DNA from 3 places in the Blautia pseudococcoides genome. Region 1 is predicted to be linked to each of the others. Evidence: a T-box and tRNA genes for the amino acid it is inferred to sense, from the RefSeq annotation. Region 1 holds a T-box; the other regions hold tRNA genes.

Evidence for each region. The T-box of region 1 lies ahead of A4V09_RS16130 (valine--tRNA ligase). A T-box ahead of a tRNA ligase gene usually reads a tRNA of that ligase, here a tRNA-Val.
Region 2: it has a tRNA-Val gene. The T-box ahead of A4V09_RS16130 (valine--tRNA ligase) is inferred to sense a tRNA for this amino acid. The anticodon was not compared.
Region 3: it has a tRNA-Val gene. The T-box ahead of A4V09_RS16130 (valine--tRNA ligase) is inferred to sense a tRNA for this amino acid. The anticodon was not compared.

The regions. Positions count from the first base shown of each region.
Region 1 is NZ_CP015405.2:3,375,391-3,385,737, reverse strand. It holds gene A4V09_RS16150 (DUF4097 family beta strand repeat-containing protein) at 1-321, shown strand, start outside; gene A4V09_RS16145 (PspC domain-containing protein) at 406-594, shown strand; gene A4V09_RS16140 (CAP domain-containing protein) at 795-1,787, opposite strand; gene A4V09_RS16135 (alpha/beta-type small acid-soluble spore protein) at 1,982-2,197, shown strand; cobalamin riboswitch at 2,243-2,434, shown strand; T-box leader at 2,840-3,064, shown strand; gene A4V09_RS16130 (valine--tRNA ligase) at 3,107-5,755, shown strand; gene A4V09_RS16125 (LTA synthase family protein) at 5,784-7,949, shown strand; gene A4V09_RS16120 (bifunctional folylpolyglutamate synthase/dihydrofolate synthase) at 8,097-9,398, shown strand; gene A4V09_RS24965 (hypothetical protein) at 9,391-9,540, shown strand; gene A4V09_RS16115 (tetratricopeptide repeat protein) at 9,552-10,347, shown strand, end outside.
Region 2 is NZ_CP015405.2:2,739,324-2,749,670, reverse strand. It holds gene A4V09_RS13105 (extracellular solute-binding protein) at 1-912, shown strand, start outside; gene A4V09_RS13100 (sensor histidine kinase) at 985-2,748, shown strand; gene A4V09_RS13095 (response regulator) at 2,741-4,306, shown strand; tRNA gene A4V09_RS13090 (tRNA-Val) at 4,439-4,511, shown strand; tRNA gene A4V09_RS13085 (tRNA-Met) at 4,545-4,618, shown strand; tRNA gene A4V09_RS13080 (tRNA-Val) at 4,657-4,729, shown strand; tRNA gene A4V09_RS13075 (tRNA-Met) at 4,762-4,835, shown strand; gene A4V09_RS13065 (ABC transporter substrate-binding protein) at 5,499-7,178, shown strand; gene A4V09_RS13060 (ABC transporter permease) at 7,297-8,289, shown strand; gene A4V09_RS13055 (ABC transporter permease) at 8,282-9,148, shown strand; gene A4V09_RS13050 (ABC transporter ATP-binding protein) at 9,299-10,243, shown strand; gene A4V09_RS13045 (ABC transporter ATP-binding protein) at 10,233-10,347, shown strand, end outside.
Region 3 is NZ_CP015405.2:2,594,815-2,605,161, reverse strand. It holds gene A4V09_RS12420 (beta-galactosidase) at 1-1,030, shown strand, start outside; gene A4V09_RS12415 (hypothetical protein) at 1,152-2,288, opposite strand; gene A4V09_RS12410 (ABC transporter ATP-binding protein) at 2,290-3,165, opposite strand; gene A4V09_RS12405 (hypothetical protein) at 3,153-3,905, opposite strand; gene A4V09_RS12400 (RNA polymerase sigma factor) at 3,898-4,479, opposite strand; gene A4V09_RS26810 (4Fe-4S binding protein) at 4,567-4,776, opposite strand; gene A4V09_RS12390 (BlaI/MecI/CopY family transcriptional regulator) at 4,781-5,176, opposite strand; gene A4V09_RS12380 (hypothetical protein) at 5,543-5,758, opposite strand; tRNA gene A4V09_RS12375 (tRNA-Ala) at 5,923-5,995, opposite strand; tRNA gene A4V09_RS12370 (tRNA-Val) at 6,005-6,078, opposite strand; gene A4V09_RS12365 (response regulator transcription factor) at 6,267-6,938, shown strand; gene A4V09_RS12360 (HAMP domain-containing sensor histidine kinase) at 6,926-8,107, shown strand; gene A4V09_RS12355 (ABC transporter permease) at 8,209-9,279, shown strand; gene A4V09_RS12350 (hypothetical protein) at 9,280-9,945, shown strand; gene A4V09_RS12345 (ABC transporter ATP-binding protein) at 9,954-10,347, shown strand, end outside.

The sequences.
Region 1 (10,347 bases):
GCAGGAACTGTGGAGACCAGTGGAAGCATCAGGGCAAATGAGGCGGAACTGGGTGTAGGCATGGGTACCATGGATATTCATTTTATAGAATTTACTACAGGGTATGTGAACTGCGGAATGGGAACCGTAACCGCAACGCTGGCCGGAAAACGTCAGGATTACGGCACGGATATAGACTGCGGATTAGGCGCTGTAAATGTGGGAAGTGAGTCCCACAGCGGTATCAGCTCATTGAGGACAGGTGACAGCAATGCACCAAAATATATGGAGATAGAATGCGGAATGGGCACTGTGGATATATTATTTGAGAATGGAGATTGAACAGTTACAGCGGGGATTGATACCGTTGATCAGTAACAGGAATTGTAAATCAGAAAAATTGTTTCAGATGAAAGGAGAATCATTATGTCTGATAAGAGATTGTATAGGTCATCTACAAATTATATGCTGGCAGGTGTGTGCGGAGGGATTGCGGAATACTTCAATATCGACCCAACACTGGTGAGGCTTGCATGGGTGATACTTTCCTGCTTTGGGATGGTATGGACTGGAATTGTGGCGTATATTATTGCCGCAATTATCATTCCGAAATAGGGAAGGAGATGAGCGGCAAGAATCGTGTATTATTGCCGCAATTATCATTCCGAAATAGGGAAGGGAGATGAGCGGCAAGAATCGTGTATTATTGACGCAATAAGGATCTCAAAGATTGTTAATAGGGAAGACCGCGGCTGCAGTGGGGGACACTGGGCCGCGGTCTTTGGTGTGATGTGTGCTTATGAATGTGTGTGTGTTTAGTAAGTGAATAGCTGGGTCCAATAATTGGTACCGGAGGCGTTCTGGTGGTAGCCTACACCGATCTTGGTAAAGTTTTTATTGAGAATGTTGGCTCTGTGGCCTTCACTGTTCATCCAGCCGTTCATAACCTGCTCCGGGGTTTTCTGGCCCCATGCAATGTTTTCTCCGGAACCGCGGTAGGTGACACCCTGCTGGGTCAGTGCGGTGCTGAAGGAACTTCCGTCAGGACGTGTGTGGGAGAAGGATTTCTCAATCTCTTTAGCTCTGACCTGGGCGGCAGCCTGGATGGATGTGTCGGCTGTCACTGGTGAGAGGCCGGCTTTGGCGCGTTCCTGATTTACAAGGTTTACTACCTGCTTTACAAAATCAGCGTTCTCTGTGTCATTGTCCGGAACACTGGGATTTCCCGGCTGGTTGTTGTCCGGGGTGTCCGGATTTTCCGGGAGACTGCCGTCCGGAGTGCCCGGATTTTCAGGCTGGTTGTCATCCGGAGTGTCCGGGTTCTCAGGCTGGTTGTCATCCGGAGTGTCCGGGTTTTCAGGCTGGTTATCATCCGGAGTGTCCGGGTTCTCAGGCTGGTTATCATCCGGAGTGTCCGGGTTTTCAGGCTGGTTGTCATCCGGAGTGTCCGGGTTCTCAGGCTGGTTATCATCCGGAGTGTCCGGGTTCTCAGGCTGGTTGTCGTCCGGAGTGTCCGGGTTCTCAGGCTGGTTGTCGCCCGGGGTGTCTGGGTTTCCGGGCTGTCCTATGCCTGGGAGTTCCGGGCAGAGAGATTCCAGCCAGCCGGGAATGGAGCAGTCAATGCCCATACTCTCCAGCTTCTGTTTTAATTCATCCAGATTGGAAATGTTTCCGGCTACAATAATACCTTTGCCCTGCAGATTCTGTTTTACATCCTCAATGGAAGCAGCCTGTACACGAGCGGGAGCCATTCCCATGGCGCTCACCACAGCCAGTGCCAGAAATCCCGGTAATATTTTGTGTTTCATAAAGACCTCCTTATTTGTTACGAAAATGTTATGTAGTTGTTACAAAGTGAATAATAACACGATTGGGACAGGAAAGAAACAGGGAACAACTGGAATTGGAGTACAGCAGAATATTTTTGATATATGTTTAAAAAGAAAAGAACAGGTCATACTTGAAAGAGACTTTAATTATTTATGAAGGAGTGTGACTTTTCATGAGCAAGAAAAACAATGAGAAGATTGACTTAAATAAGATTCCCCGGGAGGAAATGCTGAAATATGAAATAGCAGAGGAACTGGGACTGCTTGACCAGGTTTTGGAATCAGGATGGAAAAGCTTATCAGCCAAGGAGACAGGGCGAATCGGCGGGATCATGACAAGAAGAAAACGGGAAAGCAAGAAGGCAGAGAATACATCCGCAAACAGATAAAAGGTCTTGACTGAACCTGTGGAGAATGGTAACATAAATGTGTATAATTCCATAAAACGATCAAGTGCATCCGCACTGGCCGCACAGTGCTGGTGAAAAGGGAATCAGGTGCAAGTCCTGAGCGATGCGGTCACTGTAAATGGAGAGCAATGCCAAAGTGCCATTGCATGAAAGTGTGAGAAGGCGGCTGAGCGATGAACCATAAGCCAGGAAACCTGCTTGAGAGCAGTAGGGTGAGAACTTCCGTGCAAAGTTTAGAACCTGAATCTCTATAAGAGATTCTTATTATGGAATGCCGAAAGGCCGAAACCTGAATTTATAGAATTATGCAGCAGATTAAACGGCAGGGATCCCTCTGATCCTTATGCCTCGTGTATCCGCACCCTTTTATTATAGAAGGAACCCGTAACAACCCGGCAGGTCTGTGCATTCCTTACGCTGATCTTCAGAAGAAATTCAGCAGCCGGACAAACATCCCATATCCAAAGGGATACTACTGAATGGTTACGGAACGGGGAGAGGATCAGAGGGGTAATATCCCTTGCAAAGTGAGTAATAAGTCCGCAGAAACGGGCTTATTTTTGTGTTTTCACAATTTATTCACTTGACAAACCAGGATAATGTGATTATGATGGGACGTATGAAAAGGTGATGAGAAAGAGGAGTACATCCTGGATTCTGACAGAGAGAACGATCCACCGGCTGCAAGGTCGTTTCAGGGGAATGGATGGAAGGTAGCTTTTGAACCGGAGGGCTGAACTGTGTGGTTTGTAAAGGATGAATCAGGAGTAGGCCTTCACGCGTAGTCTGCGTTAACGGACATGAGTGAGAAAAAAAGGTGGTACCGCGGAATATTTCGCCCTTTACAGTGCAGTCTGTAAAGGGCGTTTTTTAATTAAGGAGGAGATTATGAGCAAGGAGCTTGCCAAGACTTATGACCCCAAGGGTCTGGAAGACAGAATTTATCAGAAGTGGCTGGACAACAAATATTTCCATGCCCAAGTGAACAGAGACAAAAAACCATTTACCATTGTGATGCCCCCGCCCAATGTAACAGGCCAGCTTCATATGGGACATGCGCTGGATGAGACTATGCAGGATATCCTGATCCGCTTCAAGAGAATGCAGGGCTACGAAGCACTGTGGCAGCCGGGCACAGACCATGCAGCCATAGCAACAGAAGTCAAGGTTATTGAAAAGCTGAAATCACAGGGCATTGATAAAAATGAGATTGGCAGAGAAGAATTTCTGAAGCACGCCTGGAAGTGGAAAGAGGAATACGGCGGAAAGATCATTAACCAGTTAAAGAAACTGGGCGCATCTGCTGACTGGGACAGAGAACGTTTTACCATGGATGAGGGATGTTCCGAGGCAGTGCAGGAAGTTTTCATTAAATTATACGAAAAAGGATATATCTACAAAGGTTCCCGCATTATCAACTGGTGTCCGGTATGCCAGACGTCCATCTCAGATGCAGAGGTAGAACATGAGGACCAGGACGGATTTTTCTGGCATATTAATTACCCTATCGTGGGAGAGGAAGGCCGTTTTGTAGAGATCGCAACCACGCGCCCCGAGACCCTTCTGGGAGATACGGCTGTTGCAGTCAATCCTGAAGATGACAGATACAAAGACCTGATTGGGAAAATGCTGAAGCTGCCTCTGACAGACAGGGAAATCCCGGTTGTGGCAGACGAATATGTTGATAAAGAATTCGGTACCGGGTGCGTAAAGATCACACCGGCCCACGACCCCAATGACTTTGAAGTGGGAAAACGCCACAGCCTGCCGGAGATCACCGTCATGAACGATGATGCCACCATCAATGAGCTGGGAGGCAAATATGCGGGTATGGACCGCTATGAGGCCAGAAAGGCTATGGTCAAAGACCTGGAGGAACAGGGACTTCTGGTGAAAGTAGTGCCACATGCCCACAGCGTCGGCACCCATGACCGCTGTCACACCACCGTGGAGCCAATGATCAAGCCCCAGTGGTTTGTAAGGATGAAAGAGATGGGGGAGGCTGCCATTCAGACTTTGGAAGACAAAAGCCTGCAGTTTGTTCCGGACCGTTTTGATAAGATCTATATGCACTGGCTGGAGAATATCCGTGATTGGTGTATTTCCCGCCAGCTCTGGTGGGGCCACAGGATTCCCGCCTATTACTGCGACAAATGCGGGGAGGTAGCGGTTGCCAGGGAGATGCCAAAGGTTTGCCCGAAATGCGGCTGTGATCATCTGACCCAGGATGAGGACACCCTGGATACCTGGTTTTCCTCCGCGCTCTGGCCTTTCTCCACATTGGGATGGCCAGAGAAAACAGAGGAGATGGAATATTTCTATCCCACAGATGTGCTGGTAACAGGATATGACATTATTTTCTTCTGGGTTATCCGTATGGTATTCTCAGGATTGGAGCAGACTGGCAGGACACCCTTCCACCATGTGTTGATTCACGGTCTGGTTCGTGATTCCCAGGGCCGTAAGATGAGCAAATCCCTGGGGAATGGAATTGACCCTCTGGAAGTCATCGACAAATACGGTGCGGATGCACTGCGTCTTACCCTCATGACAGGAAACGCGCCTGGAAATGATATGCGTTTCTACTGGGAGAGAGTGGAGGCAAGCCGCAACTTTGCCAACAAAGTATGGAATGCATCCCGTTTCATTATGATGAACCTGGAAAAAGCGGAGGTTCCGGCAGAGATTGATATAAGCACCCTGACAAGTGCAGATAAGTGGATCCTCTCCAAAGTGAATACTCTGGCAGCAGAAGTCACGGAGAATCTGGACAAATACGAGCTGGGCATTGCAGTTCAGAAAGTATATGACTTCATCTGGGAAGAGTTCTGTGACTGGTATATCGAAATGGTAAAACCAAGGCTTTACAATGATGAGGACAACACCAAGGCAGCAGCACTCTGGACGCTGAAAACTGTTTTGGGCAATGCGCTGAAGCTCCTTCATCCTTATATGCCGTTTATCACGGAGGAAATCTTCTGCACCCTGCATCCGGAGGAGGAATCCATCATGACCGCCTCCTGGCCGGTGGAAAAACAGGAGTGGAGTTTCAAAGAGGATGAGCGCGCAGTGGAGATCATCAAGGAGGCTGTAAGAAGCATCCGTAATGTGCGTACAGATATGAATGTACCACCAAGCAAAAAGGCTAAAGTATTCGTGGTCTCAGAGGAGGAAGGAATCCGTCAGGTATTTGACAACGGAAAGGTATTCTTCGCAACTCTGGGATATGCCAGTGAAGTGACCATTCAGGCTGACAAAACAGGGATTGCGGACGACGCGGTCTCCGCAGTGACTTCAAAGGCTTTGATCTACATGCCCTTTGCGGAACTGGTGGATATAGAGAAGGAGATTGAGCGCCTGAACAAAGAAGCTGAGCGTTTGAACAAGGAGCTTGCCCGTGTAAACGGCATGCTTAAAAACCAGCGGTTCCTGAGCAAAGCGCCTGAGAGCAAGGTAGCTGAGGAGAAGGCCAAACTTGAGAAATATACAAATATGATGGAACAGGTAAAGGAAAGGCTTGCACAGCTTGGCAGATAACTGCGCAGGCTATAGGAGAGTTAAATATATGAATGAGAAGTGGTTAAAATATCTGAATCTGCTTTCTCTGCCGATTCAGATGGTAGTGGTCATGATGGGGTATTTTGTCATAGAAGCAATCTCCAGGCATTCCGTCGGCGAGGCATATACCTATATGACGGAGAGGCCCCTGGTGTTTCTGTACAATTCCTTTCTGATCTTTACTACCACGCTGATAGTTTATCTGGTGCGCCGGAGGGTTTTTTTGAGGACCCTCCTGGCAATCTTCTGGCTGGTCCTGGGAATCATCAACGGTGTGCTGCTGGCGAATCGTGTCACACCGTTTACCGGGCCGGACCTGCATCTGCTCACGGATGCGTTTAAGATCGCCAACAAATATTTATCACCGGTCTTTTTTGTGATCGTGATCATTCTGGCAGTGGCGGCCCTCATTGGCCTGGTATTTCTGTTTTTGAAGGGACCGAAATATCAGGGAAAAATGACTTACAAGCTGAATATTCCCCTTGTGCTTGCAGGGGTGCTGGCCTTTGCGGGAACCACCAAGCTGGCACTGGAAAAGAGAGTGCTGTCCAACTATTTCGGAAATATCGCATTTGCTTATGAAGATTATGGGTATCCCTATTGTCTGGCCACCACTATTTTCAACACAGGTATCAGCTGCCCAAGGGATTATTCGGAGGCCTCCATCAATAAAATAGAGAAAAGTGAGAGCGGTCTGGCTGAGACAGGGGAGAAACGCCCCAACATTATTTTCCTGCAGCTCGAATCTTTCTTTGACCCCACACTTGTGAATTTCCTGCATATCTCTGAGGACCCCATTCCCACTTTCAGGAAACTGATGAAGGAATATTCCTCCGGCTACTACAAAGTACCCAGTGTGGGTGCCGGAACAGCCAACACGGAGTTTGAATCCATTACCGGTATGAGCCTGCGCTATTTTGGGCCGGGTGAGTACCCTTACAAGAGTATTTTGAAGGAGACAACCTGCGAAAGTGCGCCATATGTGCTGAAAAACCTCGGATACAGCACCCACGCCATACACAACAATGAGGCAAACTTTTACGGCAGGAAGAATGTCTTCGCCAATCTGGGATTTGACACCTTTACCTCAGAGGAATATATGGCAGAGCAGGATGACACCAATCCCAATGACTGGATGCGGGACAGGAATCTGACAAAATATATTATGGAATCGTTGGAATCTTCAGATGACCCGGATTATATTTACACCATATCTGTGCAGGGACACGGGGATTATCCGGAGGAACCCATGATTGATGACCCAAAGATCACCGTGACCGGCGGAGAGTCGGAGGCTGTGAATAATAAATGGGAGTATTACTGCAACCAGATATATGAGATGGACCAGTTTGTCAAAGAACTTACGGAAACCCTCTCTCAATATGATGAGGATGTAGTGCTTGTCATGTACGGAGACCATCTTCCCACCATGGGTCTGAAAGTGAAGGATGTAAAGAACCGTTATCTGTTCCAGACAGAGTATGTGATCTGGGACAATATGGGCCTTGAAAAAAAGGATGCCAATGTGGCAGCCTACCAGATGGCAGCAGAGGTTATGGACCGTGTGGGAATCCATGAGGGAAATATATTCCGTTTCCATCAGGCCAGACGCCAGACGAAAAATTATCAGGTGGATCTGGAGACGCTCCAGTATGATATCCTGTATGGAAAGCAGTATGTCTACGATGGGGAGAATCCTTTTGAGCGGACAGAGATGCGTCTGGGTGTAAAAGATGCTGTGCTTGAAAAAATAGAGAAGATTTCTGACGGCAGGTATTATATAACCGGGGAGAACTTCACGCAGTCCGCGTATGTGGAGGTGAACGGAGAACTTCTGGACGCCACATATATCAGCCCAACAACCCTTCTGCTCAATGATGTGGAACTAAAAGACGGAGATGAGGTGGATGTGGCGATCCGAAGCAACAGCTCCACCCGTAAGGTGCTCACCAGAACAGATACCATTATCTACAAGGTGCCTGTGGAACCTCTTACCCCGGAGGTTCCGCCCCTGGAGGGTGAGGACCCCAAGGACGATGCAGATGTGATCGACCCCAATGCGGTCGGCAATGGGGACGGGGAAGCCCAGAATCCTATTCAGGAGCAGAACAAAACCGATTCCGGTGAAGGGCACATTGAGGTGCCGGATCCGGAAAACCCGGTACAGAATTAAAAACTTTTAAAAGAACCGACATAATTTGCTTGCATATTGTCACCACTCCATTATAATGATAAGTGACCTTATCCTTATAAAGGGAAGTGGTGACTTTCCTATATAGTTATCATAAGGCTTACCAAAGACGGAAAGAAGGAAAAGTTTTTGTTTACTTATGAAGAAGCAGCAGCATACATTGAAGAAATTCCTAAATTTACAAAGAAAAATAAATTGGAACACACCAGGAAATGCCTGGACATGCTGGGCAGTCCCCATAAGAATAGAAAGATGATCCATGTGGCAGGAACCAACGGAAAGGGAAGCGTCTGTGCTTTTCTGTCCACCATGCTGGAGGAAGGCGGTTACAAATGCGGACTTTTTACATCCCCGCATCTGATGAAGATCAATGAGAGATTTCAGATCAATGAGCAGATGGTCTCAGATGAAAAATTTCTGGAAACTTTTCTCAGGGTGAAGGAGCTGTCCGACCGCCTGGTGGAGCAGGGGGATTATCACCCCACGTATTTTGAGTTCCTGTTTCTCATGGGAATGCTGATCTTTGATGATGAGGATGTTGATATGGTTGTACTTGAGACCGGCCTTGGGGGAAGACTTGATGCTACCAACTCCATTTTGAATCCATTGGCCTGTGTCATCACATCAATCAGTCTGGACCATGTGGAATATCTGGGAGATACCATAGACAAAATAGCCGGCGAAAAGGCAGGCATTATCAAGAAAGGCGTGCCGGTTATCTTTGACGCGAACAATGAGACAGCAGCCGCTGTGATACGCAGGCGCGCAAAGGAACTGGGGTGCCCCTGCTATGAGGTGAAAGCAGGGAGCCAGAAGCTTTTGTCCTATACGCCAAAAGGAATCGGTTTTACCTTTGATTCCGGTGTTTACGGGACCACAGAACTGTTTGTCCCGTTTATTGCAGAATACCAGATGATGAATGCCTCACTGGCAGTGGAGACAATGGGTGTCCTGAAGGATATCCACAGGATAGAGAAGGAAACTCTGGAAACAGGTCTTAAGCATACCAGATGGCAGGGCAGAATGGAGACTATACTTCCGGGCGTGATCGTGGACGGTGCCCATAATGAGGACGGGGTTGCCCAGTTTGTGGGGACAGTCCGGCATTTTCAAAAAGAGTATTCTATAAGCCTTCTGTTTACAACGGTTTCGGACAAGGACTATGCGGATATGATCCGCAGGGTGTGCGGCGGCCTGACTTTTGCCAATGTGGTGACAACGGAGATATGGGGCAGCAGAAAGCAGTCATCCGTGGAGCTTGCAAAGCTTTTTAAAGCAAACGGATGCAGCAATGTACTGGCAGTGCCGGATTCGGGAGAGGCTTTTGAGAAGGCATACGCCCTGAAGGGGGACGGTCTGCTGTTTGTTGTGGGATCTTTGTATCTTGCCGGGGAGATAAAGGATTACGTTAGGAGGAGAATGAATGATTAATTACGAGGAAGAACTGAAAAAATTTCAGCCGTGCCTGGATGTGGATGATGCGGAAGGCAATATCTACAAACAGGATTTGACGGATGTGATTGATATTTTGAAGGAAATGCTGAAAGAAACCAATGGAACGGCTAAGAATTAGGGAGAAGACAGATGAATTGTATGATATGCCAGGCACAGCTCAACACTTCACCTTACTGCCCAAAGTGCGGGTGTAATGTGACCGCCCAGAAAAAGGCAGTGGCACTGTCCAATCTCTATTATAATCAGGGGCTGGAGAAGGCACAGATCCGTGACTTGTCCGGGGCAATTACCTGCCTGAAACGAAGCCTTAAGATGAACAAATGTAATATCCAGGCCAGGAACCTGCTGGGGCTGGTGTATTTTGAGACCGGAGAGGTAGTGGCCGCTTTAAGTGAATGGGTCATCAGCAAAAATATTATGCCGGACGGCAATGTGGCGTCAGATTATATCAACAAGCTGCAGAGCAATGCCAATAGGCTTGACACCATCAACACCAGCATCAAAAAATATAACCAGTGTCTTGCATACTGCCGGACCGGCAATCTGGATATGGCTAAGATGCAGCTCAAGAAGGTGCTTACCAGCAATCCTAAGCTGATCAAAGGCTATCATCTGCTTTCTTTGATATATATAAAAGAAGGTGCCTATGAGAAGGCCAGGAAACAGCTGAAGATCGCTGCCAAGATAGACAAGACCAATACCACCACACTGCGTTTTCTGCGGGAGGTGGATGACCAGACAGGAAGAATGACCAGCCTGGAGCCAAGATTCAAGGCAAAGGAAAAGAACCGCCAGGAAAAGGACGGGCGTGTCATATACAACTCAGGCAATGACACCATCATACAGCCCCCGGAATACAGGGAGAGAACCGTGACCAACACGCTGATCAACCTGATCATCGGGCTGCTTGTGGGGGCATCAGCCC
Region 2 (10,347 bases), 640 kb from region 1:
GCAATGGAACAGTCAAGTTATAATGGAGAGCTGTACGCATTTCCATTTATGCAGCTGACCATCAGCGGCGTGTTTTATAACAAAGAAATATTTGAAAAATATGATCTGCAGGTACCAGAGACGGTTTCTGAACTTGAAACCGTTTGTGATACTCTGGCCGCCAACGGAATTACGCCATTTGCCCTTGCAAATGCATCAAAATGGACTGGTTCCATGTATTTTATGAGCCTGGCTACAAGAAAGGGCGGTTTGGAGCCGATCCAGAAAGCCGTGGATGGAAGCGGTACTTTTGAGGATGAGAGCTTTGTATATGCAGGAGAAAAGATTCAGGAATGGGTGAAAAAAGGATATTTCCCGGAAGGGGTTAACAGCCTCAGCGAAGATGACGGGCAGGCAAAACAATTGATCTATCAGGAATCTGCAGCTATGCTTTTGGGTGGTTCCTGGTATACGGGAACATTCCAAAGTGATGATGAAGAATTTTATAAAAAATTAGGATGGTTTTCATTCCCGGCTGTAGACGGATCGGATGCGGATGCCTCAATACAAATCGGTACCAGCGGTTATTTCCTGTCCTTTAATTGTGAGGGTGAAAAATTAAAAGCTGCTTTTGATATGTGTGAGTATTATTATGATGATGAGATCATTGAGAAGATGGTATCAGAAAATAAAATACCTCCGGTAAAGAATGCTGAGGAGCTTATCAAGGATCCTGTAGTAAAACAGATTTTGGAAGCCGCAAATAAGGCCAGCAATATGCAGATTTTCTACGACCAGTATATGCCGCCCACAGTGGCTGAGGTACACAAGGATACCTGCCAGCAGATTTTCGGTCTTGCTGTTACACCGGAAGAGGCCAATGCAGAACTGCAGGAGGCTATGCAGTCATATTTGAAGGAAAATAAAGAATAAAGGAAACAAGTTTAAAGGGCATGGGAAATCTCATGCCTTTTTGACGTAAAACGGATACGAATAGGGAAATAAATGTTTAAAAAATATATGTCTTATAACTTTGATAAAAAAGTAAAAATATTCATATCACTGGCCATTACCGTTACTACCTTGTGTGTATTGGGAATATCTACTTTTTCTTCTGTGAAGATCGTTACGGAAAAATCAGGCTCTCTGGCCAAGATACAGATGGAAACCCTTGCAAATGATTACCAGATGAATCTTTCCGGGTATTATGATATGGCAAAAGGCCTTATGATGGATGAACATGTGAAATTGTTTCTCAAGCAGAAAGACAGGACAGAGCCGGAGCTTTTAAAACAGGTGGGACAGACGATCCACAATAATTTGAATGTCCAGTCAAACATTAATTTTATAGCAATTATAAATGTAAGGACACAGGAGTATGCGTATAAAGGGAAAACTTCCCTGGCATATGCAGGTTTGGAAAGTAAGATACAGGAGGATCATCGGGCAGGAACACTGGCAAAACAAGGAGATGTCATCCTAAGTTACGCAGACCGGTACAATAACGGGGAAGAGTATTCCATGACTTTATATTCCCCTCTCTATGATGTAAATCACGTAAAGGATACTTTGGGAATGGTTTGCATCAATATCAGGGGAAATCTTTTGGAGCATATGGGGGATACAGATAATGCACAGATGCCTTTGGAGATCATGATGGTACACAGCAGTGGTGAGATTTTTTCGGCAGGCGATAAATCCCTGCTTGGCACCGGATTTTCCTGCCTGGAGAATCTGAGAGGGGAAAAAGGGGAATTTAAAAAAGATAATTCTCTGTTTGTGTACCGGAAAATGGGAGTATGGAATTATTATCTGGTAGGAAAGATACCGTATAAAGCTTTATATATTGACAGTTTTAGAACAATAGCTATTTTGTGTGCCTGTATAGTAATGATGGTCATAGCTGGAATATCTGCAGGCAGCCGTCTGGTGCGTTACTCTTACAGGGTTGTGGAAAAAGTGGTAAACGGTATGAATCGTGTTTCAGAAGGAGACTTGGAACATAGGATCACTCTTGACAATACAGGTGAAGATTTTAAACAGATGGAACAGGGATTTAATTATATGATGGAGCGGATGACAGAGCTTGTGGACAGGGTGAAGTTTGAGCAGCATCAGGCTGAGCAGATACGTTTCAATGCCCTCCAGGATCAAATAAAACCGCATTTTTTGTATAATACACTGGAATGTATCCATTGGCAGGCAACTTCAAAAGGGAATGAACAGGTTTCGACCATGGTAAAAGCGCTGGCTAACTACTACAGGCTCTGTTTGAGCAGAGGGAAGGACATTATATCTCTGAAACAGGAAATCTCTCATATTGAAAACTATCTGACTATCCAAAATTTAAGATATGGCTCTATTATCGAGAGTGAGTTCAGGATTGAGCCGGATATGTATTCACTTCAGATACCGAAACTTACCTTGCAGCCGCTTGTGGAAAATGCCATATATCACGGAATCAGGATAGAAGATGAAACAAGAGGGAAATTAGTCATAAGTGCAGAAGTAAGAGGGGAAAGAGCCGTGATCTCTGTTTCTGACAGCGGCAGTGGTATGACAGCCGAAGAAATGGCAAAAATGAATGCTTCGGTGTCAGAATTTGATGAGAATTTCGGATATGGAGTACGCAATGTGCATAAGAGGATTGAGCTGTTTTTTGGAAAAGGGTATGGGTTGTTTTATAAAATGAATGAAGAGGCAGGGGTTACGGTGGAGATCACACTTCCTGCGGGTACGCAGAAAAAAGAGGGGGAAGATCATGTATAGAGCTATTGTTGTAGATGATGAGAAAATGATACGCGATGGAATACGGGATACGATCCGGTGGGATCAGGTTGGTATAGAGGAGGTCTATACTGCGGCGAGTGGGAGGAAGGCACTGGATATTATAGCCGAAAAACGGCCTGAGATCATGATTACGGATATCAATATGAGAGGAATGACAGGGATAGAACTGATTGGGCAGGCAAGGGAATTTCTTCCTGAAATGAAGGTACTGGTGCTTACCGGATATGATGAATTTGAATATGCAAGAAAATGTCTCAGGCTGAAAGTGCAGGAATTTCTTTTAAAACCAGTAGACGAAAAGACTCTTGAACAGGAAATCTGTAAACTGACTGAACAGCTGGATGGTGAGAAGAGAAAACAGAAGGAACAGGTAGCAGTCCTGCGCACTGCCGGAAGCCGCCAGCAGGAAATTCTGGAGAACATAATGAGAGGGCTGATCTATGATCAAAATTCAAAAGAACTGGCACTTGCTGCAAGTGCGTACGGTATTGAACGTGGAAAGATCATGCAGTTAGTGATATTGATATGTGAAATACAGGTTGAGGAAAAGGATGGTATTGCAGAAGGGCTTTTAAATATGACGATCCGCAATATCTGTATGGGACTTCTGGATACGCATCAGGAAGGGATTACATTTTTTGACAGGCAGGACAGGGTTTTACTTCTGCTTTTCGGGGATAACAGTAATAATATAGAAGCGGTTGAAAAGACAGAGGAGATTGTCAATGTCCTGCGGGAGGAACTGGATATTCGAGTCAGGGCGGTTTTGGGCAGTGTTGTCACAGAGCCGGAGGAACTTTATATTTCTTACAATAATGCGGAATATCTTTTAGAGTCAGCACTGCCCTTTCAGCAGATCACACAAACGGTCAAAGCCAAAAACAGGCGGCAGCTTTTCGCGGATACTTTTACAGAGTTGAAAAACAGGATGCTTATAGAGTTGGGAAATGCAGAGGAGACAGCCCGGATCATGGATATCTTTGAGATCGCCTCGGATTCTTACAATGTAGCTGATTCAGTCGTGCGCAGATGTTGTTTTGAACTGGTATCTGCCCTGTATTTTGCTGTTGTCAGTAACGGCGGGGAAGAGAAGAAGGGGAATCTGGATGCATTTTCTTATATGATTCTCCGTAGTCAGAGAAAAGAAGTTTTTACTTATACAAAAGATTATATTGAGAAATTGTTTTATCAGGAGGAGGGCGGCCATCAGATTGTGAAAAGGGCCGAAACCTATATTAGAAACCATTTGGAGGAAGACCTGTCGGTGGGCGGTTTAGCGGCGCAGGTATATCTTTCCCCCAATTATTTTTCTAAATTGTTTAAAAAGTTTACAGGTAAAGGGTGTAATGAGTATATTGTTTTTTGCCGAATGGAAAAAGCCAAACAGCTTTTAGAGAGTACCAATTTAAAGGCCGGGGAAGTGGGTCAGGCTGTGGGATACCATGAGATCAATTACTTTTCCCTGGCATTTAAAAAACAGACTGGTTTGTCGCCCATAAAATACAGAGAAAAATTCAGAGAAGATTATAAGCGGTGACCGGCAGATTGCCTGTTATTCTATTAATTGTTATTTTTTGTATTTTTTTGAGAAAAAGGTATTGACAATTGACACAATTTAAGGTTATAATAGCAAAGCAGTCAAGCAGTAGCAGAGACTGCTAAATGAAATGGGATCTTAGCTCAGCTGGGAGAGCATCTGCCTTACAAGCAGAGGGTCATAGGTTCGAGCCCTATAGGTCCCATTCTTTTGCCAAAAGCAGAGGATATATACAGATGGCGAGATAGCTCAGCTGGCTAGAGCATACGGTTCATACCCGTAGTGTCGAGGGTTCAAGTCCCCCTCTCGCTACTTGCTGTACAAGCAGCAGACAATCAAATGAAATTTATGGGATCTTAGCTCAGCTGGGAGAGCATCTGCCTTACAAGCAGAGGGTCATAGGTTCGAGCCCTATAGGTCCCATTCTTTTGCAAAAAAGCAGAAGAAATACAGATGGCGAGATAGCTCAGCTGGCTAGAGCATACGGTTCATACCCGTAGTGTCGAGGGTTCAAGTCCCCCTCTCGCTACTATAGATAAGTACTTGTGGAATTTATTCCCCAAGTGCTTTTGAATTACAGACAACCACTTTTTATTGATGACTGTCTGTTTTTTGACTTGATTCTGTGCCTTAGAGGCCTCTTTTAATACCTGATTAGTTTTTCCATACTATCAGGTTCTTTTTATCACGAAAATCGGATTTCATCCCGTACCCAAAAAGCACTAAAATCTTTACGACATCTTGCACATTTGTTTTATGTAGAAACCGGAAAAATGACTGAGTATTCATAGTATTTAATATGCATTTTGAAAAGTATACGATGTTAATTTAGCTTTGCATCGAATGGGGCAGTATTTGACTGAACCATCCGTCTTATATCCACGGCAGCAAAGTGTTTACCTTTGTTATTCCCAGGTATGCCAGATTACGTCGTTTATTATTTTGTTAAGCCTGTTTTCGGATTCCTGAACCCCGGGATGGGGTTAATGCATATAGGATCAAGGTCTGTAATTGGCATAAATCCTGCCAGTTGCAGGCTTTTTTTCTTTTCAAAAACCTTTCCCCAAAAACCCCGGGGGCGGCTTGCGGGCCATTTTACCCTCTGCTATACTCCATTCATGACAGCCCGGAAGCGGGAATATATTCCGGGAAGGCAAAGGCTGAACACGAAACAGAAAAAGGAGCAGAACACATGAAGAGAAAGATTGCAGCAGTTCTCTGCTGTCTGGCAATGACTATGTCCTTGCTGGCCGGCTGCACAAGCGGCGGGGCTTCCGGTACGGATTCCGCCAAAGAGACAAAACAGGAGGGGAAGGAAGTATCCGCAGGGGCAGATGCTTCGGAGACGAAGGGGTCTGAAGCATCCGGAAAGTCTGAGGTCACCATCGGTTTTTCAAATGATACGGACAGCTGGGACCCCTGCACAGGGTTCGGTTATACAGGTTCACCGCTGTATTCCTCGCTGGTGAAAGTGAACGGGGATGACAAACTGGAGAATGACCTGGCTACAGAGTACAGTGTGAGTGAGGATGCGCTGACATGGACCTTTAAGATCCGGGATGATGTGGTGTTTTCCAACAAAGAGCCGCTGAAGGCATCGGACGTGGCCTTTACATTCAACACCACAAAAGAGAAGGCAACCTACATGGACCTGACCATGCTGGAAAACTGTACTGCAAAGGATGACACCACAGTGGAATTTCAGCTGAACAAGCCGTGTGTGACCTTTATCTATACGGCTGCCCAGATTGGTATTGTCCCTGAAAAATCCTACAGTGATAAATTCGGACTTTCGGCGGAGGAGACTGTGGGTTCCGGTCCCTATAAGCTGACACAGTGGGATAAAGGACAGCAGTTCATCATGGAAGCCAATGAAAATTACTATGGAGAACAGCCCGCCATCAAAAAGGCAGTGTTCCTGGTACAGGAGGAGGATGCCAGGTTTGTATCCGCCAAAGCAGGGGATGTGGATATTGCCCTGACCTCCGCCACCATAGCTGCCAATGAGATAGAAGGCATGCATGTACAGGAAGTGGAATCGGTAGACAACAGGGGGATCACCCTTCCCACCGTACCGGATGAAGGAAGGACAACAGAGGATGGCTACAAGATCGGAAATAATATCACCTCGGATGTGAATGTCAGAAAGGCGCTGTGTTACGGTATTGACCGGGAAAAAATCATTACGGAGGCTTTAAACGGATTCGCCAAACCTGCTTATACAGAGTGTGACGGCATGCCCTGGTGGAATGAGGAGACCGTCATTGAAACTGATGTGGACCTGGCAAAACAGCTTTTGGAGGAAGCCGGCTGGAAAGATGAGGACAACGACGGGATCCGGGAGAAAGACGGTACCAAGCTGGCCTTTAACCTGATGTATTTTGCAGGAGATTCCATGCGCCAGGCAGTTGCCATGTCAGTGGCAAACCAGGCAAAAGAAAACATGGGGTTTGACATCACCGTGGAGGGTGTCAGTGCGGATGATACCGTGAAAAGGATGTTCTCAGAGCCTATGATCATGGGATGGGGCTCCGACAGTCCTATGACCTCCTACATGCTGTATCACAGCAGCAATGCGGGTAAGACAGATTTCTACAATCCTGAGTTTTATACCAGCGAAAAGACGGACGAATATCTGGATAAAGCCATGAACTCTGTCTCCATAGAAGACTCCTATGCGTGGTGGCAGAAAGCCCAGTGGGACGGGGAGACAGGTACTTCCATGAGAGGAGAGGCTCCCTGGGCATTCTATGTCAATATGTCACATCTCTACTATGTGAAAGACGGACTGGACATAGGAAAACAGAGGATCCACGCACACGGCGCTGCATGGCCTCTGGTCGCAAATCTAGCAGAGTGGACCTGGAAGTAATAATATTTTGAAATACTGCTCCGGATGAAAAATCCTGAAAATACGGATTTTACATCCGGGGCTGTTCGTGCTTTATATGGAAATTCAATTACAAGAGAAAATCGAATGGAGAGACAGGATGAAAAATAAGTATTATCTGAAAATCACCGGGAAATATCTGCTCCGCATGGTAACACTTCTCATAGCAGTCAGCATCATAAGCTTTCTTCTGGTAAATATGTCCCCGGTGGACCCGGTGCAGCAGTATGTGGGAGCAGTGCCTAATGTGAGCATGGAACAGAGAGCAAAAATAGCGGAATACTGGGGCCTTAATGACCCGCCGGTGGAGCGCTTTTTTACATGGGCAAAGTCAGTCCTGCATGGTGACTTCGGCGTGTCATTGATCTACAGAAGGCCTGTGCTGGATATCATAAAAGAGAAATTTGTCACTTCCCTGGCGCTCATGGCGGCGGCATGGCTGTTTTCCGGGATCATAGGATTTACCGTGGGCTGTGTCATGGGCGCGTTTCACGGAAAAGGGCCGGATAAAGTCCTGAAAAAGCTCTGTCTGATCATGTGTTCCATTCCTACCTTCTGGATCGGAATTGTTTTCCTCATGCTATTTTCCGTGAAGCTGGGATGGTTTCCCATGGGAATGAGTGTGCCCAAAGGTGTCCCCACAGACCAGGTGACTGTCTTACAGAGAATCCATCACCTGATCCTGCCGGCCCTCACATTGAGCTTCCTCTCTTTTGCCAATGTGGCACTCCACACCAGGGAAAAGCTGGTGGATGTGCTGGAGAGTGAGTACGTCATGTTTGCCAGAGCCAGAGGGGAATCCGGATGGAGTATCTTAAAACGGCATGGGCTGCGCAATATTATGCTGCCTGCTGTGACCATGCAGTTCGGCTCTTTTTCTGAGCTGTTCGGAGGTTCTGTGCTGGCGGAAAATGTATTTTCCTATCCGGGTCTGGGAGCTGCGGCTTCAGCGGCAGGCATGGGGTCTGATGTGCCCCTGCTTTTGGGGATCACCCTGTTCTCGGCACTCTTTGTCTTTGTGGGAAATATGCTGGCAAATATTATTTATGGGGTCGTGGACCCGCAGATAAGGGAGGGATACAAAAATGAGTGATATGACTGCAGCAGCATCCAAGGCCCAGGGCAGGAAAATTGTGGTGAACCGGAGATCCAAGACCATTATTTTTGCAGCCCTGATTTTTATGGTGATCCTGGGCGTGTATCTGTCGGGAGCCTTTTTAAGTGATGACCTGATCCGGGCGGATTTTACAAAGAAAGCACTGAAACCATCCCTTGCCCATCCTTTCGGCACAGACCTTTTGGGGAGAGATATGCTGGTGCGCACCATCAAAGGTCTCTCTGTGAGTATTTCCGTGGGTATGACCGCTTCCTGTGTCAGTGCAGTGATCGCCTTGTTTGTGGGCGTGGCAGCGGCAACGGGGCGCTCCTGGCTGGATCATTTTATCAACTGGCTCATTGACCTGGTCATGGGGATCCCACATACAGTCCTGCTGATCCTCATCTCTTTTGCCTGCGGAAAAGGTCTGAAAGGCGTACTGATCGGTGTGGCGGTCACCCACTGGACAGGGCTTGCCCGTATTATCAGGAGTGAGGTGCTCCAGATACGCTCCCAGCAGTACATAGGTGTGTCAAAACGGCTGGGGCATTCCAGCTGGTGGATCACAGTGCATCACATACTGCCCCATATGGTGCCGCAGTTTATCATTGGCCTGATCCTTCTGTTTCCCCACGCTATCATGCATGAGTCAGGACTTACCTTTTTGGGGTTTGGGCTGTCACCGGAGCAGCCGGCTATAGGGATCATACTGTCGGAATCCATGAAATACCTGTCATCCGGAATGTGGTGGCTGGCCTTTTTTCCGGGGCTTATGCTTGTGATCATTGTGCTGCTGTTTGACCGGCTGGGGGAAAATATGAAGAAGATCCTGGATCCGTACAGCGCACAGGAATAGACCCGGGGTATGAGGAGATTAAAGTGTTATACAGCTTACAGGAATAGAGGCGTGGTATGAAGAGATTAAAGTATTATACAGCTTACAGGAATAGAGGCATGGTATGAAGAAATGAGAGCATTATGCAGCGTACAAGAATAGGAGTGTATCATGAAAGAGGAATATATAGAAAAGAAGCCCATTCTGGAAGTGGAGGATTTGTCTGTGACCTTCCACATGTACGACAAAGGGCTGGAACAATCTGATTTAAAAGTAATATCCAATCTGAGCCTGAATGTAAAACCGGGGGAGATCGTGGCAATTGCAGGCTCCAGTGGTTCCGGCAAAAGTCTTTTAGCCCATGCAGTCATGGGAATCCTGCCGGAGAATGCAAAGATCACAGGAAAGATCACATATAAAGGCCGGATATTGGACCAGAAGAAAAAGGAAACCCTCAGGGGAACAGAGATTGCCCTGGTGCCGCAGTCTATAGCCTATCTTGACCCGCTTATGAAAGTGGGAAAGCAGGTAACAGGAAGGGACAGTAAAAAAGAAAAGGAGAAATCCCAGAAAGAGATTTTCAAGAGATTTCATCTGGACGAAAAGATAGAGAGATGCTATCCTTTTCAGTTGTCAGGAGGTATGGCGAGGAGGGTACTGGTGTCTACGGCTGTTATCAGCAATGCATCCCTGATCATTGCGGACGAACCCACACCGGGCCTGGATCTGGAGATGGCGCTGGAGGCGCTGAAAATATTCCGTGAGCTGGCGGATGAGGGGAAAGCAGTGGTGCTCATCACCCATGACATTGACCTGGCCTTCCATATTGCGGACAGGATCGCTGTATTTTATGCGGGCACTACGGTGGAGATGGCAAAAGCGGAGGATTTCCAAAAAGGCATGGAGGAGCTGCGCCATCCCTATTCCAAGGCACTGTGGCAGGCGCTTCCCCAGAATGGTTTCAAGCCGATTCCGGGTTTTCAGCCCTATGCCAAATATCTGCCGAAGGGATGTCTTTTCTCTCCCAGATGTCCCCATAAAACAAAAGAATGTGAAAATGATATTCCCATGCGCAAAATCCGGGAAGGATATGTGAGGTGTATACATGCGACTTGAAGCAAAGAACTTAGGATTCCGCTATGGAAACGGGCCGTGGATACTGAGAGATGTGAACTTTTCCATGGAGGAAGGGGAGCGCGTCGGCCTGGTGGGACCGAGCG
Region 3 (10,347 bases), 780 kb from region 1:
GGCAGGCGGAGCGGACTGTGTGGAATACTGGCACTGGCACTCCATCCACAATTCCTTTGAGACTTACTGGAGGGGGCTGTTAAGCCATGATTTTGCCGAGAACAAGACATATGGGGAAGCAGTGGTCATCGGAAATGAAATGAAGCGTCTGGGAAGCCATTTGCTCCATTTGAAAAAAGAGAATAAGGCTGCCATTATGGTGAGCAATGAAGCGCTGTCAGGTCTGAAATGGTTCCCGATCCAGGGCAGTCTGGAGCAGAAGAAATCCTACAACGATGTGGTGCGCTGGATTTATGATGCCCTTTATGAGATGAATGTGGAATGTGATTTTGTGTCACCGGAGGCGGAAAATCTGGAAGATTATAAGATGCTGATCCTTCCCGCGCTCTACTGTGTGCCGGAGGAGACGCTTGTCAGGATCCGGAGATTTACGGAGAACGGCGGATGTCTTCTGGGTACGTTCAAGACTGCTTATGCCAATGAGAATGTGAAAGTTTACCACGATTCCCAGCCTCATATCCTGTCTGAATGCTTTGGGATCCTGTATAATCAGTTTACATACCCGGAGGATACATACCTGGAAGGCAGGCTTTGCAGCAGAGAGGAGAAAGAGGGAGCAGAGGTATTCATGGAATGTATTCAGACAAAGGGGGCAGAGACGGTTCTTCGGTATGTGCATGACAACTGGGGCCAGTATGCCGCAGTGACAGAGAATACGTTCGGCAAAGGAAAAGCCGTGTACCTGGGATGCATGTTCAGCCCAAAACTGCTGAAAAAACTGTTGGAAGAACTTTTAAAAGACTGCCAGATCCATCCGAATCCAGGTTCCTGCGGATTCCCGGTCATTGTGCGGGGCGGCAGAAACCAAATGGGAAAACAGGTGTATTATTTCCTCAACTATTCCGGAGAGAAACAGGAGGCTGCGTGCCCGGAGGGAACATGGACAGAGCTGTTTTCAGGGGAGACCAAGAGGGCAGGGGAAACGTTGTTATTACAGAAATGGAACCTTTTGATCCTGGAAGAACAATAACCATTATATGACCATTTCGCGTACGAGTCCGGCTTGCCGGACTCGTTGTCTGTTGCATGGGAACGTACCAAAGACTTTTTGGGAACAGCGGCCATGCCTGGACGCGGGAACCCTGCAGAGCCTACTTTCCCACTTGATAGCGGCAGTATTTCCTGCATCCAAACAGGCAGGCGGAGACCAGAATAATGCCTGAGATCAGATAACTGCCTACACGGTAAGCAAAGGGCCACGAGGTCAGTTCATGGAACGGCAGGAAGAACGGAAGACAGTTGAACAGCATCCGGAGCAGCATTACGATCCTGCCGGGCCCCATTTCCACAAGGAAAACGGTGTAAAGGGCTGCAGGGAGCAGATAAGCGGCAGCGGACCACAGCAGAGTGGAAAAAGAGCTCTTTTTTACAGAGGAAATATACAGCGTTATGGCAGCGGTCACGAGAACTGAGAAAAGCCCTGCCAGCAGATAAACCAGCAGTACGGCACCGGTGGTCCTTTTGGGGTCGCCATTCCAAAATAGATTGCCTGTGATCAAGTCGGGAAAAGAAAGGCCTGCGCTGACCGCAAGGCCGTCGCTGCCGTAAATAGACAGAAAGGCTCCCGCCAGAAGCAGGGTAAACAGAAGGTATATGCCGCCTGCCCACGCAAATGCTGCAAGTATCTTGGCAGCCGCTGTCTTTGTCCTTCCGTTTTGTGTGGTCAGCAGAATTCCGGCAGCCTGTCCCGCGTACTCTTCCGAGAAGACAGGAGCACAGGAAATGATCACCAGCGCAGAGACGATCCAGAGGATCATCATATGCATTTCACTGAAGGTGTTGTCCCAGCCGCCGATATAGCCGTATACATATTCTCCGTTCATCATTTCCGCGGCATAATTGTCGTCCGTACCGGCAATGGCAGTGGGGACACCCTCCTGGGATCTGGAGTTGGAAAGGCGGGTGGTCACAAAGCGGCTGGTGGAATTGGCATAATAGCCAGGTGCAGTATCGCCTGTATCCAAATCATCATCATTTATATACCAGCCAAATTCTGCTATGACAGCCTCCGCCTTTTCCCGGGTCAGGGGGCCTGCGTAGCGGCGGGCGATTTCCCGGTTATATTGAATGGCGTCTGTTCTTCTCAGACAGGTACCGTTATCAAAAGCAAATTCTGTGCCAAGGACAGACATCTGAACATAGGCGGCCATGAATAAAAAGCCCAGCAGTGCTCCGGCTATAAGTATTTTCCTGGAACAGATTTTGTACAATTCATTTCGGAACAGCATATCAGCACACCTCCCTGTTTTCTGTGACATAGAGATAAGCGTCTTCCAGGTCAGGCTGTACTTGGCTGGCATGGGGAGAGGGACAAGTACGGGAGAGAATGCGCAGCCGCAGGTTTTCTCCTTCTGTCCTCACATTGCACACAGGGAATTGTTCCTGAATGGCTTCTGCCTCCTGGGGGGAGGCTGTAACTTCCCATACATGTCCGGAGGCCGTCTGGAGCAGAGCGTCCGGTGTCTGATCTTCTATGATCTTCCCCCTGCGCATGATCAGTATCCTGTCAGCAGCATTTGCCACATCCGACACTATATGAGTGGAGAGGAGCACCAGCCTGTCATGTCCCAGAGAGCTGATGATATTTCGGAAACGGATGCGTTCCTTTGGGTCAAGGCCTGCCGTGGGTTCATCCAGCAGCAGGATCTTCGGGTCATTGAGCAGCGCCTGGGCAATCCCCAGCCTTCGTATCATGCCTCCTGAGAGATGCTTGATTTTCCGCTTTTCCTCCTCCTGGAGCCCTGTAAGCTTCAGCATTTCCCTATATCGGGTCAGTGCTCGTTCTCTGGGAAGTGCTTTTAGGGATGCCAGATAGAGTAAGTAGCGTTTCACTGTGAAGTCGGGGTAATAACCAAAATCCTGGGGCAGATATCCCAGCAGGGTGCGGTAGGATGCCCCCATTTTATGGATGGAAATGCCGTCCAGTGTTACCGCCCCTTTATCGGGCATGAGAATACCGCAGAGGATGCGCAGTAGTGTAGTCTTACCTGCGCCGTTTTCCCCGAGAAGCCCGTATACACCGTTTTTCAGTGTGAAAGAGATATGGTCTGCGGCTGTCTTTTCTTTATAATGTTTTGTGACATTTTGTGCTTTTAATTCCAGCAAAATTCTTTACCTCCTGTGGTTAAACTGTAAAACAGCCTGTGCAGCTCTATGGCCAGAATCACAATTCCGGCTGCCAGTGCCATGGCCCATAGGGGCAGATAGAGGCTCTGGTACGCTTTTGGAAAGGCTGCGGGAAACAGGGAAAACAGGAAGACAAGCAAAAGGGTTCCGCTCAGGATCATTTTCTGGGAGGAGAGCCTTCTTGTTGACAACAGGAAAAAATAGCAAACATGGGAAAAAATAAATGGAACAAGCAGATACAGACAGAGGGCAAAAATGCTGTATTCTGTCTGATCCCGAATACCGAAAAGCAGCAGAGTCAGAATACATAAGTTTACACCCGCTGAAAAAAACAGTTTTACCGCCCAGATCTGTCCCAGGTTAAAGCAGCAGCTCTGTTCCAATTCTGCCATACGGCAGGAACGGCTTTTAGCCAGTTCCAGCACAGCCGCCAGACCCAGACCGGAGGAAAGGGCGCAGACAGGCGGCAGAATGTTTTCGCTGCCCTTTATCAAAGAACCAAAACAGGTCAGCAGGACAACCGCAGCGATCAAAAAGAAAGACTGTATGATCCAGTATTCCAAAGATATATAATGTATTTGGTCCAGCAGCAGCTTTGGCATGGAAATCTGTCTTTTCAGATTTAACGCGTCTATCTCAGCACGGACGGTTTTCAGGGAAGCTTCTTTTTTTTCCCGGTTTACGGGGATGCGTGGTACGGGTATTTTCATGTCAGCCATAAAAATCCTCCTTCCTTAATGTGCGCTTCAATTTGTCCATGCCCTGCTTCATCCGGGATTTCACCGTGGATGTACTGGTGCCGGTAATCTGCGCGATCTCTCTGTGCTTCAGGCCGTAGAGACTGTGAAGGACAATAACTTCCCTCTGGATATCCGGCAGTTTCATAAGCGCCTGCACCAACTGTCTGGAACGTTCTTCCCGGATAACAGCCCCCAGCAGATCGTCCTGTATCCCGGAGCTGTCAGCCCAACGGATGGCCGGATTTTCCGGGGCGGATTTTTCCAGAGGTGTAAAGGTAAGATGACGGTGGGAGACTGCTTCCCCGGTGAAATAGTCAAAACAGACATTTCTGGCTATGGTAAGAAGATAGCCTTTCAGGTTTTTATAACGGTAGTTGTCCACATAGCGGATGAAACGAAGAAAAGTTTCCTGCGCCAAATCATAGGAAAGATCGGGGTTGCCGGTCTGGTAACAGCAGAAGCGGTAAATGTCGTCGTAATATTTTTCCGCCAGCAGATTCAGGTATTCTTTTCTGCCGTTTTGTATTTCTTTGATCATTTTTCTGTCATCCATAGACTCCCCCCTTCCTGTCTTCCATTATATATAACCCGGAAAGGAAGAAAAAGGTTTTATTTTTTTACAATATCCTGTAAACGCGCTTCACAGTGCGGCACATGTTCTGGCGCATAAACCACAGCCAATGCATGAAGCTGTATCAAAGTAGCGAAAACGCTCATAATCGTTCCGGCATCGGGCAGAGGGGAATTGTACAATGAGGCTGGACAGGTTGCTTTTGAAGATTTGCTTGACGGTTAAGAGAAGCCCGATGATACCGCTGATAAAAATATTACAGATCAAAAAGTATATCATAAAATCAGCCATGCGAACCGCCCCCTTTCTTTGGACGTTTGGAAAGGAGGGAGCGAAGCGCGTTTATTTCTGTTTCGGACAGTTTACCGTTTTCAAGATAGGAAGACAGCATACTGGTAATGTCTCCATCATAGTAACGATCCAAAAAGGAGTCGCTTTCCTGATTGATGTATTTGCTCTCCTGTACTAACGGCGTATAAACAAATATCCTGCCCTGTTTTTCGTAGGATAGGACTCCTTTGGTTACGAGACGTTTGATCAGAGTCTGTATTGTCTTTGGACTCCAGGCTGTAGTTTGTAATAATTTTTCGGTTATCTCATTGGTATTGACCGGCGCATATTGCCATACGATTTTCATAACTTCGAATTCGGCTTCAGATATTTGCGGTAAGGCAGCCATGATAAATCCCTCCATAAATCTTACATGTGTAATAAAAGTATTATAGACAATATCATAATGCTTGTCAATTTCAAGAAGTTCATTATCTGCGGCTTTCTGGCCCCAGACTGCGGACAGGTCTGGGGGAGAGGGCAGGTACTGGGCAAAGTTGGATGCACGCCGGAGAATGAAAAATCTGCCAGCTTTATACCTCAGCTTTTGACTTAGGGTAACAGAAAATAAGCAGCATTAGTAAAAATAGGAATATCCCGTGGGGATCAAGTGCTGAAAGGTACCTGATCCTACGGGATATTCCTATTTTGGGGTAAAGGACTTAAAAATCGGTATTAACCGACAGCCCCCGGTTTATCTTAGCGTAACCTTTGTTTACTTAGTCATAACCCTGCAGCCGTTCACCGGCAGCTTGGGCAGGTATTCAAAATACCAGTTCTGCCGTTCACCGGAATATTTCAGTATGGCAGGTATCCACGCATTAGAGACCTGCACATACACATATTGTTCCGGATGAACGGGTATCTTCTTGCTGCCGCCATTCTCTTTGAGAACACAGGTACGGCCGTTATTCATTAAAGTTCCTATCATGTGTTAAGCCTCCTTTACTCTTTTTATAATAAGAGTATATATGGTAATTATGACCATTTCTTGGAAAAAATGTGAAGGGTTGGTGATATTTGTGTGAAAAGAGTAAAGTTTTTATGAAAAGCAGAAAAAATCCTGCTATTTTATGGGATGTGAAAAAGAAATTATGGAGATAGCGGGATTTGAACCCGTGACCTATACGTTGCGAACGTATCGCTCTCCCAGCTGAGCTATATCCCCAAAAAGAAATGGAAGCAAGGAGGCTCGAACTCCTGACCTTTCGCGTGTGAGGCGAACGCTCATCCCGGCTGAGCTATGCTTCCATATAAAATATTATAGCACTTTGTTTTCAAAATGCAAGAGAATTTCAGGTAAGATTAATTTGTATATCACAAATTTTTGTAGTATAATCCCAGTTAAAGATTTATATAAGAAAGGATGCAGCAGCATTTTTGTAAAAATCGGAAGTAGCAGCGGATTTTTATGAAATCTGACTGGATAGCTGGGACATATGTATAAATTACTGTTTGTTGATGATGATAAAGCCCTTCTTAAAATGCTGGAGAATTATTTCCGTTTGAGAAGATACCGCATTCTGCTGGCAGAGGATGGTATGGAGGCGTTGGAGAAAATTGAGGATGTCCCGGATTTGATCCTGCTGGATATCAATATGCCCCGCATGGACGGCATGGAGCTGTGTGTGAAAATACGGGAATTGGTCTCCTGTCCGATCCTGTTTCTAACTGCCAGGGTAGAGGAGCAGGACAAGGTAAACGGCCTTCTGGCAGGGGGGGATGATTATATACTCAAACCGTTCAGCCTGAAAGAACTGGAGGCAAGGATCTCGGCGCATATAAAGCGGGAGGAGAGGAACCGGCACAAGACCCGTTTAAAATACAGGGAGGGCCTGCTGCTGGACTACAGTGCCAGGAAGGCAATGTTTGGGGACAGGGAACTGGAACTGACAAAGCTGGAATATGATATCGTAGAATTTTTATCCGGGAATCCCGGACAGGTATTTGACAAAGAAAGAATTTACGAAAAAGTATGCGGCTATGATGCGGAGGGTGACAGCCGGGTGATCACGGAATTGATCAGAAGGATCCGCAGAAAAATGGGGGAATATACCGGGACAGAGTATATTGAAACCGTATGGGGAAGTGGGTACCGATGGAAAAAATAAAAAATCTTTCGCTCAGGAAAACAATCATACTCTATGTGGCTGCTGCACTGATACTCACGTTTTTTATCTCCTCAGGCATTATCCTGACGGCGGAACAGACGCAGAAACACATATGGGGCCAATACACTGACAGTGATATACTGTCGGGTCATGAAGTGGGGTACGGATATATTGCTGAAGTGGAAAGACCTGACAAAAACCATATGCTTTACCGGGACTACATGATATCACAGATCTGCGATGCGGTTGAAACCTGGACCATGCTGTTTCTTCCCATGACGGGAAGCATTATCGCGGTTTTCTGTTTTTACAGGGATAAGGTCAAAGAACCTCTTGAAATTCTCACAGAGGGTTCCAGGAAGATACAGGAAAACCGTTTGGATTTCCCTGTGCATTACAGGAAAAAGGACGAGATGGGACAGCTCTGCCGTGAGTTTGACCGGATGCGTTCCCAGCTCCAGGTAAATAACAAGAAGCTCTGGAACATGGTGGAGCAGGAGCGGACTCTGAAGGCTGTCATTGCACATGATATCCGTTCCCCTCTTGCCGTGCTCCGGGGATATCAGGAGACCCTTATGGAGTTTCTGCCGGGCGAACAGTTAAGTGAGCAGGATACAAAAGAGATACTGCAGTCCGGTATGCAGCAGATTGACCGGATGAATGCTTTTGTAGAGCAGATGCGGCGGCTGTCAGGGATTGAAGAAAGAGAGATCCATTATGAGAAAATAGAAACGGCTGTACTGCTTCGGTATATGGAAAATACGGCAAAGATTCTGGCAGACAGGGAAGAGTGCCGGGCCGTGATAAAATCAGAGGATATACCGGAAAGCTTTCTGGGGGATTATTCTGTCATCTGTGAGGTTTTTGAAAATCTTCTGGGAAATGCAGTGCGGTATGCCAGGTATATGATCCTTATTTCTTTGGAAGTTTCTGAGGATAAGCTTTTTATATGCCTTGGGGATGACGGAGAGGGATTTCACGGGGAGGAGGACGAAATCACAAAACCTTTCTATCATGATAACCTGGCAGATGATTTGAAACATTTTGGACTTGGCATGTATTTGAGCAAATTATACTGCGAAAAGCATGGAGGTAAGCTGCTTTTAGGCAGTGCCCATATAGGGGGTGCCTATGTAAAGGCGGGGTTTCATGTGCAGAGAATAGAATAGAGACAGAAAGTATGCAGTGCCGGAAGAAATTCCGGCCTTTTTGTTGTCTTTTTGTTGTTATTTATAGTTTATGATCAAAGCATAACAAGGAGGAATGCATTATGAAGGTTATAATCAAAAAAGAGCTGAAAGGGTTTTTGAAAAATCCGATCTACTATGTGGGAATTCTGCTGATCGTTTTTGGACTTTTTCAGATCCTGCAGCCGTATCTGAAGCTGCATTACTGGGAAAATGATGCGCAGGTTGCGTCTGCCAGGCTGAAAAATATAGCAGATGCAGATATTATGGACGGATATCTGCCGGCAACAGAGGAGGAGCAGATTGAGCTGGCCTTGCCGGATATCTGCAGAGAACTCAGGGAATCTCTGGATGTCAGCAAGGAAGAAACCGATGCGATAACAGAAATGTTTCTGAAAGAGAAATACAAGCAAGACGAAATTATGGATTATCTGATTGACCATTACAGCTACACCAACATGGATTATTACTTTCAGGAGGCAGAGCTTAGACAGGGGAGCGCAGAGGAAGTTAACGCGTACATGGAAGAAAAATTCGGACAGATGCGCTATTCCGAATATTTTGCCAGGAAATTCGCAGATTTTGCAGGACTGTTCTTCGTGTTTTTTTCCGCTGTGTTAATGGCATTTTTATTTCTGCAGGATACAAGAAAAAACACTTATGAACTTCTCCATACGAAACCTGTTTTGGCGTGGCAGTATGTGTTAGGGAAAATCACGGGAGGTTTTTTGGCACTTTTGCTGCCTCTTGCTCTCATCACTTCCTTTTTCACTTTCTTATGTCTGCAGAATGGAAAAAACCAGGGATTTCCGGTAGCTGTGTGGGATGTATTCGGAGCGGCATTTGTGTATATTCTGCCAAATCTGCTGATGGTCATCTGCGTATATGCCCTGACGGCATTTATATTTAAAAACCCGCTTCCGGCCACACCGCTTTTGATCCTTTACATAGTTTATTCAAATATGGGGAGTATTGGACCGGATGGAAAGTACGGGTATTACGGAAGACCGCTGGCTATTATCGTGCGTTTTCCGGGGCTGCTTTTGGACACTTCCCCGCCGCCGCTGGCTGTTATGAACCAGACCATGCTTCTTTTTGCGGCAGCCGGAGTTATTTGGGGGTGTATAAAGATTTGGAAGAAAAGGAGGGTATAGATGAAAGAGATTAAAATATGTCTGCCGCCTTACAAAATGATCTGTGCCTTTTTCTTTATCTTCATTTTGGCGCTTGTCAGGGGGATTTCTGCTGTAGATGAGATTGGGCCTACGATTGATACCTATATTGCCCTGCTGACACTTGTCCTGTGTGCAGATACCTGTTATCAGGAGATCCCCGGAGGTGCCTGGGAGATCCTGGCTATCAAACCGGGAAAAATACAAAGGAGAACGATCATGCGGCGTTTTGCTGTACAGTTTGTATTTTTGATCTGGGTGGCAGCGGCGGGGTATGGTATGTTTTATCTTGTACAGCATCCATATATAGCAGGAAAGGAACCCAACCGGTTTTTAACCGCAATGGCGGCAACAGCGGCGAGTATTGTTATGTTTGAGGCTGTCCCTGTATTTTTTACAAAAGTCACAGGCAGCCTTTGGGGTTCAGTGGGGGCCTCGGCTGTCCTCTGGTTTTTCCTCATATCCAGCAACGCGGTAAAACTGCCGGCTTTTCTTCAGATCTTTGCCTTCGGAGGCAGTACCATGGAGGCGGGAGATATGAGCTGGCTCAGTGGAAAAGCAGCAGCACTGGTCATTGGAGCAGTCTGCATCTGGGCAGTTGGTGATTTTGGCAGACACACAGTTAGAAAGAAGAAAGAAAGGGTATAGGTGAGTATATGTCAATTCAGATAGAAAATGTAACGGTTGCGTTTCAAAAAGGGGTAAAGGCCCTGGATGATATTTCTTTTACAATTCCATCCGGAGTTTATGGGCTTCTTGGGGAAAATGGTGCTGGCAAGACCACACTGATGCGGGTGCTTGCCACACTGCTTGGGCCGGATTCCGGGGAAGTGAGGATGAATGATTTGCTATACAGGGAGAGAAATTATCCTTCCATTCAGAAGAAAATAGGATATCTTCCACAGGAACTTTCTCTGTATCCCAATCTGACGGTCCGGGAGTGCCTGGAATATCTCGGGGCAATGTCCGGTATCGCAGAGGGGGAATGCAGGAAGCGGATCGACTATTACCTGGAAAAAACAAGCCTGGAGGAACATCAGAAAAAGAAAA